DNA from 3 places in the Streptococcus sp. 210928-DFI.4.42 genome. Region 1 is predicted to be linked to each of the others. Evidence: predicted binding sites of a transcription regulator. Region 1 holds the regulator's gene; each other region holds the start of a gene.
What was found. Region 1 encodes CtsR, which represses protease genes until heat stress. Its sites were predicted from a motif close to TTGGTCAAAAAAGGTCAAANA; they were not measured.

Region 1 (3,280 bases):
AGTAGAAAAGATCAAGGCTACTTCTCTCGAGCGCTTGAAAGCAGACCTCAAACCAACTGTTCAAGGACAATTGACGGACTTGACTCAGTTGTTGGATCAAGAGCGGCCAGATTTGGTTGCTGCAGCTAATCAAGTCGAAGCCCTTGAAACCATCTTAGAAGATGCTCGCAATTATGAACCGCTGACGCAGACACGCCCAGACGAAGGTGTTCGGGATTTGATTCTTGAAAAACCAGAACTACTCATCGAAGCGGAGGAGATTCCATTTGAGAGTCAAACGCGTGAGAACAAGGACTTGGCCAAGGGCGAAAGCCGGATCCTTCAAGCAGGGAAGGTCGGACGCCGCTTGAAATTGATCGAGGTTCGACAAGAAGAAGGCAAAGAAATTCGGACAGAAGTCGATGCCTTTGTCGAAGTGGATGCCCAGGATCAGATTACGGAAGTCGGGACGAAGGAAGCGGGAAAAAGTCCGTTGATAGCTGATATGCCGACTCCAACCACTCCTGTCACCCCAAGTAAGATGCAACCAGAAGTTATGACTCTTTCTCAAGCTGAAGACAAAAAAGAAAAAGGAAGACCTGTTCTCTTGCAACCGAAAACCCCAGAAGCAGTTTCTGTTTCGACTTCAGACCATCCGGAAAAAGAAGTGGTTAAAAGTCCTTCTCTACAATCGGAAGGAAAACTTCCTAAAACCGGTACAAAACAAAGTGGATTGTTTGCTTGGTTAGGTCTTCTTGGTCTAGGATTCTTGGGCGGAGGCGCGAAATTTGCTCGTCGCAAAGAGTAGCTCCTTCTTCGCATAAGAGGTTAGTTCTCACTAGCCTCTTTTGTTTTGCCTTTTTAAGAGATTCCTATTTCCATGGAGTCTTTGCTTTATTTACAGCCGTAAAAATTGTATAATAGTCAAATAAGGTCAATGATGAGAAGGAACACTCCAAGGCCATTTTTTATGGGCCAAAGAACAGAGCATCCATCTAGAAAAAAACAAGCCAGAAAGGAGCATCATGGCAAATAAGAACACATCTGATAGCATCGAAGCTTATATTAAGGCCTTGCTGGCTCAAGCTGGCATGGCAGAGCTCAAAAGAAGTGAGTTAGCCGATGTCTTTCAGGTTGTACCCAGTCAGATTAACTATGTCATTAAGACTCGTTTTACCGAGAGCCGAGGCTATATTGTAGAGAGCAAGCGCGGTGGTGGTGGCTATATCCGCATTGGCAAGGTCCAGTTTTCAGATCACCATCAGATGCTCCAAGATTTGGCAGCCAATATTGGAGAGACCATCAGCCAGCAGGTCTTCAATGATATCCTCCAGATGCTCTATGAAGAAAAATTATTGACAAAACGTGAGGCTCAGCTCTTGCTTGCGACGACCTCCGATGAGGTCCTAGGTCGAGATGCTCTCATCCTACGAGCAACGATGCTGAAAAAAATCATTCAACAAGTAGATAGAAAAGGAAATACCGACTAGATGAACTATTCAACAGCACTGTTAGAAAGTATAGAAGCGGCCCAAATACTAGCAGGCCACTATCAGGGGCATACCTTAGATACTTGGCATCTCCTGACGGCTATGGCCAATAATCCCTATAGCGTGGCAGGTTCTGTACTGAACGATTATCCTATGCAGATCGATGAGTTTCAGGATGCGGCGGAGCATATTACAGGCCAAGCTTTTCAAAGCGACAATCGGTATGAAATCTTCCCATTTTCTTATCGGATGGAAGCCATTATGAAGCACGCAAGAGAGATTGCCCAGGTCCTTCATGCCAAGACCTTGGGAACAGAGCATGTGCTCCTCTCTCTTCTAGCAGACCGTGGGACCTTAGCGAGCCAAGTCATGGAGTTTGCCGGCTTTGCCTTTACAGAGCAAGACAAGGGTGTTCCCGTTGCTTCCCTTCGAAAGAATCTAGAAGACAAGGCAGGCTGGGACAAAAATGATATTAAAGCTATCCGGAATCTTTATCGGGCCCAAAACCCTAACCGCCAAACTATGGGGAATATGATGGGCATGCCCCCAAGTACAAGTGGAGGTCTTGAAGACTATACCCGTGATTTGACAGAAATGGCGCGTGCAGGCCAGCTTGAGCCTGTGATCGGCCGGGATGCAGAGATTTCACGCATGATCCAAATCCTCAGCCGCAAGACCAAGAACAATCCTGTATTGGTGGGAGAAGCAGGGGTCGGAAAAACCGCTCTTGCATTAGGTCTGGCCCAGCGTGTCGCTAGTGGCAATGTTCCAGCTGAAATCGCACAGATGCGTGTCTTAGAATTGGATCTCATGAATGTCGTTGCAGGGACGCGCTTCCGTGGGGACTTTGAAGAACGGATGAACAATATCATCCAGGACATCGAAGAAGACGGTCACGTGATTCTCTTTATCGATGAACTGCATACCATTATGGGGTCAGGATCCGGCATTGATTCGACCTTAGACGCAGCCAATATTCTAAAACCAGCCCTGGCACGGGGAACCTTGCGTACAGTTGGAGCAACGACTCAAGATGAGTACCAAAAGCATATCGAAAAAGATGCAGCCCTTTCTCGGCGTTTTGCGAAAGTCACCATTGAAGAGCCAAGTGTTGCAGATAGCATCCAAATTCTCCAAGGCTTGAAAGAAACTTACCAGGACCACCATCATGTGACCATTACCGATGAAGCGATCGAAACAGCTGTCAAATATGCCCACCGCTATTTGACTAGCCGTCAATTGCCAGATTCAGCCATTGATCTCTTGGATGAAGCGGCAGCTACCGTACAAAACCGCGATTCCAACGGTCACGTAAAAGAAGAGTTGACCGCCTTGGATCGGGCCTTGATGGATGGCAAGTGGAAGAAAGCAGCCCAGCTCTTAGAAGTAGAGGCTGCTCCCGTTGTCTACAAAAAAGAAGTCACTGACCAAGATGTTTTGGTGACTTTGAGCCAATTATCTGGTATTCCAACTCAAAAACTGACTCAAACCGATGCCAACAAGTACCTCAACTTAGAAACAGAATTGCACAAGCGCGTGATTGGTCAAGACCAAGCCGTTTCGAGTATCAGTCGGGCTATTCGACGCAATCAATCAGGTATCCGTAGCAATAAACGTCCGATCGGTTCTTTCATGTTCCTAGGACCTACCGGTGTCGGAAAAACAGAGTTAGCCAAAGCTTTGGCGGAGGTTCTGTTTGATGATGAATCGGCCCTCATCCGTTTTGATATGAGTGAGTACATGGAAAAATTCGCGGCGAGTCGCCTCAACGGAGCCCCTCCAGGCTATGTGGGCTACGAAGAAGGAGGCGA
Region 2 (3,280 bases), on a different contig from region 1:
GACACCGGTTGGTCCGACAAAGAGGAAGCTTCCGATTGGACGGTTAGGCGATCCTAGGCCGACACGATTGCGTCGAATGGCTTTCGCAATTTTATCAACAGCATCATCTTGACCGATCACATGGGCTTTCAAATCAGAAGCCAGATTGATCAATTGAGACTGTTCTTTTTCTTTCAAATCACCAACAGGAATATTGGTCTTTTGTTCAACGATGTGTTCAATAGTTTTTTCGCTGATGACAGGGGTTTCCTGATCGGTGACATGTTGACCTTGCATTTCCTTGTATTTCGCGATTTGGTCGCGGAAGTAGGCTGCTTTTTCAAAGTCTTCTTCGCGTGTCGCTTGGGCTTTGAGGTTTTCCGCTTCAATCAAGCGCTGGTCGATCACTTTTGGATCCACAAAGTTTAGGGTCAGGTTCATCTTAGATCCCGCTTCATCCAACAAATCAATGGCCTTGTCTGGCAGGAAGCGATCTTGGATGTAGCGGTTTGAAAGAATAGCTGCCGCTTCGATGGCCCCGTCTGTATAGTGGACGTGGTGGTAGTCTTCGTATTTTTTCTGGATGCCCTTGAGGATGGTGATGGTTTCTTCAACCGTTGGCTCATCGACCTTAACGGGCTGCATCCGACGTTCCAAGGCTGCATCTTTTTCAATGATACGGTATTCATTGAGGGTAGTAGCACCGACTAATTGGAGTTCTCCACGCGCCAAGGCTGGTTTGAGGATATTTCCAGCGTCCATATTGCCCTCACCAGCTGATCCTGCGCCAACAATTTCATGGATTTCGTCGATGAACAGAATCACATCTTCACGTTGACGAATTTCATCCATTAATTTTTGCATGCGTTCTTCGAATTGACCACGGATGCCTGTGCCCTGAACGAGGCTGACGACGTCTAGGCGGATGACTTCTTTTCCTTGCAATTTATGTGGAACGTCGCCATCGACGATTTTTTGAGCCAGGCCTTCCACTACGGCAGTTTTTCCGACCCCAGGCTCTCCAATCAGAACCGGATTGTTCTTGGTTCGACGGTTGAGGATTTCGATGACACGGATAATCTCCTCGTCACGGCCAATGACAGGGTCAATATCCCCTTTGCGGGCAATTTCTGTGACATTGATGCCGAACTCTTCTAACAGTCCTTTTGGCTTTTGAGGGCGTGCTTGACGAGGGTCTTGACCACCACCACGGTTATTGTTTTGGCCGTAGCCGCCACCTCCATAACTGCCTCCGGATTGAGTTGGAGGGGTTTGAGGTTCTTGCGGACTTTGGAAGTTTCCAAGGTTATTGAAGAAATCTTCAAAAGGATCTCCAGTGAGTTGGCTCCGTTGGGTCATGCCTTTCAAGAAGCTGTTATTTGGGTCTGTTTTCATAATTTTATAGCAATTTTGACAGAGGTCTACTTGCTGCTGACGTCCATTTACATTTGTATATAAATGGATGGTTGATTCATTTATTTTACAATTTTGACAAAGCATATACATACCTCACAGTAGGTTTTTAATGGTTTTCCATCAAGAGACAAGCCTATTTTTAAAAGGTCAAAAATAGTCAAAGATTTATAGTTTCATTATATCAGTATTCTAGAAGTTTGCAAGAATTTGCTACGGAATGTCGCTAAGGATTGAAGAAAAAGCAAATCAATGGAAAAATGTGAATTTTTATTGGAAGAGCTTTCTCTTTTATGATAAAATAGGAGAGTAGAAAGTAAAGAGGAGAAATAAAATGGAATCACATTTAGTACGGATTATCAACCGTTTGGAGACGATGACAAAAGACGGTGGAAACTTGAAACGTAATTTTGAACGTGACGGTGTTGTTGTCGCTGAAGTAGCCTACAACCACAATGAAGAAGAAGGTTCAACCTTTACACTTCGTGATGTTGAAGCGCGTGAAACCTATACATTTGATAGCATTGATTTAATTGCAATGGAAATTTATGAATTGCTTTACTAAGCAGCTGTGTGGATGAGTTTGGGGTGGTCTCAAGCTCATTTTTTGTCCATCTGGCTATAGTTTTCGTCTATAAGAAATTCTAATTAGGAACAGTTAGGTTTGAGAGTTGAAATCTGCTATAATAGAGAGGACTATTTTCATTACTTGACTAGAAAGAGAATTGACATGACGACAATCATTGATGGGAAGGCGCTCGCTACAAAATTACAGGGTGAGATTGCGGAGAAAACAGCACGATTAAAAGAAGAGACAGGAGTTGTGCCTGGCCTCGTTGTCATCGTAGTAGGAGATAATCCAGCTAGCAAAATCTATGTAAGAAATAAAGAGCGTTCTGCTATTGCGGCAGGCTTTCGGAGTGAAGTGAGACGACTTCCTGAAAGCATTAGCCAAGCTGAATTATTAGAAGTGATCGAACACTACAATCAAGATCCCCTTTGGCATGGGATTTTGGTGCAGTTACCACTGCCTAAGCATATCGATGCGGATGCAGTCCTTTTAGCGATTGATCCGACAAAAGATGTGGATGGTTTTCATCCATTGAATATGGGACGCTTGTGGGCTGGAAATCCTCTCATGGTGCCTTCAACTCCCGCTGGGATCATGGAGATGTTCAAAGAGTACGGGATTGATCTAGAAGGGAAGCGAGCAGTCGTGATTGGTCGTTCCAATATCGTTGGAAAACCAATGGCGCAGTTGCTCCTCGCCAAAAATGCGACGGTAACCTTGACCCATTCTCGGACCCATCATCTGCCTAAAATTGCTAGAAGAGCAGATATCTTGGTTGTTGCGATCGGTCGTGCGAAATTTGTAACAGCAGACTTCGTGAAAGAAGGCGCCGTTGTTATTGACGTCGGAATGAATCGCGATGAGAATGGCAAATTGTGTGGGGATGTCGATTTTGACTCCGTTGCCCCTTTGGCCAGTCATATTACTCCGGTACCAGGAGGGGTTGGGCCTATGACCGTCACCATGCTGATGGAGCAGACCTACGAAGCAGCTGTTCGTGCCTTAAAAAAATGAAAGTGTGAACAAGATGAAGTTTGTATTTGATTTAGATGGAACCCTGTCATTCGATGGTGTCACAATCGATGATGAAATCAAACAGGTCTTATTGAGAGCAGAAGAATTTGGCCATGAAGTCGCCTTTGCTTCTGCACGTTCTTACCGGGACTGCTTGGGCCTTTTAGGGGACCCATTGAGTCAGCAACTCGTGATTGGTTTAAATGGTGGATTGGCCTATCGTCAGGGGCAATTGGTATATGAGGACCAATTGGACAAGGATGTGTATCGGGAAGTCCTTGGCTTTTGCCGCCATTACAATCT
Region 3 (3,280 bases), on a different contig from region 1:
TGGCTCCCGTTCATTTGATTGTGCTCAATCTTATCTATGATCTTTCTTGTATCGCCCTTCCTTTTGACAATGTCGACAAGGAATTCCTCAAGAAACCTCGTATCTGGGAAGCAAACTCTATCATGCGTTTTATGGCCTGGATTGGTCCCATTTCATCTGTATTTGATATTATTACCTACATGCTTCTTTACTTCCTTGTTGTTCCTATGATTTTAGGTCATGGCTACAACCATGGAGCAGCAGATGCAGCAGCCTTTATCATGGTGTTCCAAACTGGATGGTTTATCGAATCCATGTGGTCTCAAACCATGGTTATCCATATGTTGCGTTCACCAAAACTGCCATTTATCCAAAGTCGTCCAGCCTTCTCAGTCGTGGTGACGACCCTAGCAGCAGCCTTCTTTGTAACCTCCCTTCCATATAGTCCTTTGGCTTCTATCTTGAAGTTGAGCCAACTAAATGGATTGTACTTTGTTCTATTGTTTGCTATTATCGTCCTTTATATGCTGAGTGTGACGGTTGTCAAACGTATCTATATTAAGAAATACAAAGAATGGTTGTAATTGATTGATAGAAAGAGTGAGTCCGAACTTAAAAAATTAAGTGTAAGGGCTCTCTTTTTTTTGTAAAATTTGGTATAATAAGAGGAATGTAAAGTTGGAAATGAAGATTTCCATGTGCTGTGAGTATCAAAGAGGGACTGAAAGAAAGAGTAGAGCTTGACTCCACTTTTATCATAGTTCTTTTTTGAAAAATAACAGCTTAGAAAGAAGGATCTCAAAATGGGAAAATTAGAAGTTATTACACATCCACTGATTCAACACAAATTGTCTATTCTCCGCCGCACGGATACCTCTACGAAGGCCTTTCGTGAATTGGTAGATGAAATTGCTATGTTGATGGGCTACGAAGTGTTGCGTGAATTGCCTCTTGAAGATGTTGAAATTGAAACTCCTATTACTAAAACCGTTCAAAAGCAAATCGCAGGGAAGAAGTTGGCTATTGTCCCAATTCTTCGTGCAGGGATTGGGATGGTCGATGGTCTCTTGAGTTTGGTACCAGCTGCTAAGGTTGGCCATATCGGGATGTACCGTGATGAAGAAACCTTGAAACCAGTTGAATACTTGGTGAAATTGCCAGAAGATATTGATCAACGTCGTATCTTTGTAGTAGACCCGATGCTTGCTACGGGTGGATCCGCTATTCTAGCGATTGATTCCTTGAAAAAACGTGGCGCTAGCCATATCAAATTTGTCTGCCTAGTATCAGCGCCAGAAGGGGTGAAAGCTCTTCAAGAAGCTCACCCAGATGTTGATATCTTTACAGCAGCCCTCGATGATCATTTGAATGAACATGGCTACATTGTTCCTGGTCTTGGAGATGCGGGTGACCGTTTATTCGGTACCAAATAAGAAACCATTCATGATTCGTCCGAAAGGTGCTTAAGATTTGACCTTTTTTGACCATTGGTTTATAATAGCACATATACTTTGAACCTCACGAATTGTGAGAATGAATGGATACTAAAGGAGAAGAATAGATGATTCCAGTAGTTATTGAACAAACCAGTCGTGGAGAACGTTCTTACGATATTTATTCCCGTCTGTTGAAAGATCGAATTATCATGGTAACAGGACCAGTTGAGGACCAAATGGCTAACTCCATTATCGCTCAATTGCTCTTCTTGGATGCCCAAGATAATACAAAAGATATCTATATGTATATCAATACACCAGGTGGCTCTGTCTCGGCAGGTCTAGCCATTGTAGATACCATGAACTTTATCAAGTCAGATGTCCAAACCATTGTCATGGGGATGGCAGCTTCTATGGGAACAATTATCGCTTCAAGCGGCGCGAAGGGCAAACGCTTCATGTTGCCAAACGCCGAGTATATGATTCACCAACCAATGGGTGGTACTGGTGGTGGTACCCAACAAACCGATATGGCGATTGCAGCAGAACACTTGCTCAAAACACGGAATAACTTGGAAAAAATCCTTGCGGAAAATTCAGGTCAATCCATTGAAAAAGTGCATGCTGATGCTGAACGTGACAATTGGATGAGCGCGCAAGAAACACTTGAATATGGCTTTATTGATGAAATCATGGCCAATAATAAATTGGACTAAACCATCCTATGGGAAGGTCCGTCAAGAGGCTGGGACAAAAGTCCTAGCCTCTCAATTATTTTTGGATTGTCGAGCAAAACGTAGTGGTTGAGTGGGCTCTACTACGCTGATTTCATCAGCTTTTACAGCCCTACTCAACTGTGCGGAGGTGGGACGATGAAATCGAATTCTAACGAATTACCATTTTCTGTCCCACTCTCTTTTTTGCTCTCATAAAAGAGTAGTTCTTTTTCTTGAAATTTGATATACTAGTAACAGAACGAGAAAGGGATTGACCATGTTTGAGAAACAAGAAAGAACAGGCTTGATTGTTAAATTGTATTACAATCGAGACGGAAAAAAATTACAATCTGTCGGAGATGTCTTGTACCATTCTAAGAAATGCCGTTATGTCCAATTGTATGTGGACAGTGACAAGGCCGATCAAGTCATGGAAGACTTAAAAAAAGAACGTTATGTCAAAAAGGTCTTGCCTTGCCATCTCAAAGATTTAGATACAGATTTTGTGGGGAGTTTGCAACGATTGGAGACCCCATCTGTGGTCATAGAAGTTTAGAAAACGCAATCATTTGATGGATTGTGCTTTTTTTATTGACAATTGTCAGATAATTCGGTATATTCTTAATGTATTTAATTTAAGATTCATTTAAGGAGATCATTACAAATGAAGAAAAAATTTGCTCTTTCATTTTTAACCATTGCAAGCATCGCTCTTCTTGCTGCTTGTGGTGAAGTTTCTACTTCAGGTTCAAACACAACTGGTAACGAAATCGGCAAGGAACTAAAAGTCGGTTTTAACTTTGAAAAAACTGGTGAAGTAGCAGCCTACGGTAGCGCTGAACAAAAAGGTGCTCAATTGGCCGTTGATGAAATCAACGCTAAGGGTGGAGCTGATGGCAAAAAGATCGTTGTCACAGATAAAGATAACAAGTCTGAAACAGCTGAAGCAGCTACAGTCACTACAAACCTTGTCACTCAATCAAAAGTGAACGCTCTTGTTGGACCTGCAACTTCAGGTGCTACTGCAGCAGCGGTTGCCAACGCTGGTAAAGCAGGTGTTCCATTGGTAACACCATCTGCAACTCAAGATGATTTGACAAAAGGTCAAGATTACCTCTTCCGTGCTACCTTCATCGATAGCTTCCAAGG

Region 2: LIZ08_RS01935 (ATP-dependent Clp protease ATP-binding subunit) is a predicted target of CtsR. The motif match lies at 1,539-1,559, and genes of this name have one in related genera.
Region 3: LIZ08_RS00820 (ATP-dependent Clp protease proteolytic subunit) is a predicted target of CtsR. The motif match lies at 1,447-1,467, and genes of this name have one in related genera.

The regions. Positions count from the first base shown of each region.
Region 1 is NZ_JAJCHF010000023.1:7,725-11,004, reverse strand. It holds gene LIZ08_RS08520 (alpha-L-fucosidase) at 1-787, shown strand, start outside; gene LIZ08_RS08515 (CtsR family transcriptional regulator) at 1,005-1,469, shown strand; gene LIZ08_RS08510 (ATP-dependent Clp protease ATP-binding subunit) at 1,470-3,280, shown strand, end outside.
Region 2 is NZ_JAJCHF010000003.1:81,301-84,580, reverse strand. It holds gene LIZ08_RS01935 (ATP-dependent Clp protease ATP-binding subunit) at 1-1,479, opposite strand, end outside; gene LIZ08_RS01930 (DUF1797 family protein) at 1,727-1,957, shown strand; gene LIZ08_RS01925 (bifunctional methylenetetrahydrofolate dehydrogenase/methenyltetrahydrofolate cyclohydrolase) at 2,123-2,977, shown strand; gene LIZ08_RS01920 (HAD-IIB family hydrolase) at 2,991-3,280, shown strand, end outside.
Region 3 is NZ_JAJCHF010000001.1:172,441-175,720, reverse strand. It holds gene mgtA (magnesium-translocating P-type ATPase) at 1-563, shown strand, start outside; gene upp (uracil phosphoribosyltransferase) at 783-1,412, shown strand; gene LIZ08_RS00820 (ATP-dependent Clp protease proteolytic subunit) at 1,541-2,131, shown strand; gene LIZ08_RS00815 (DUF2129 domain-containing protein) at 2,409-2,687, shown strand; gene LIZ08_RS00810 (ABC transporter substrate-binding protein) at 2,796-3,280, shown strand, end outside.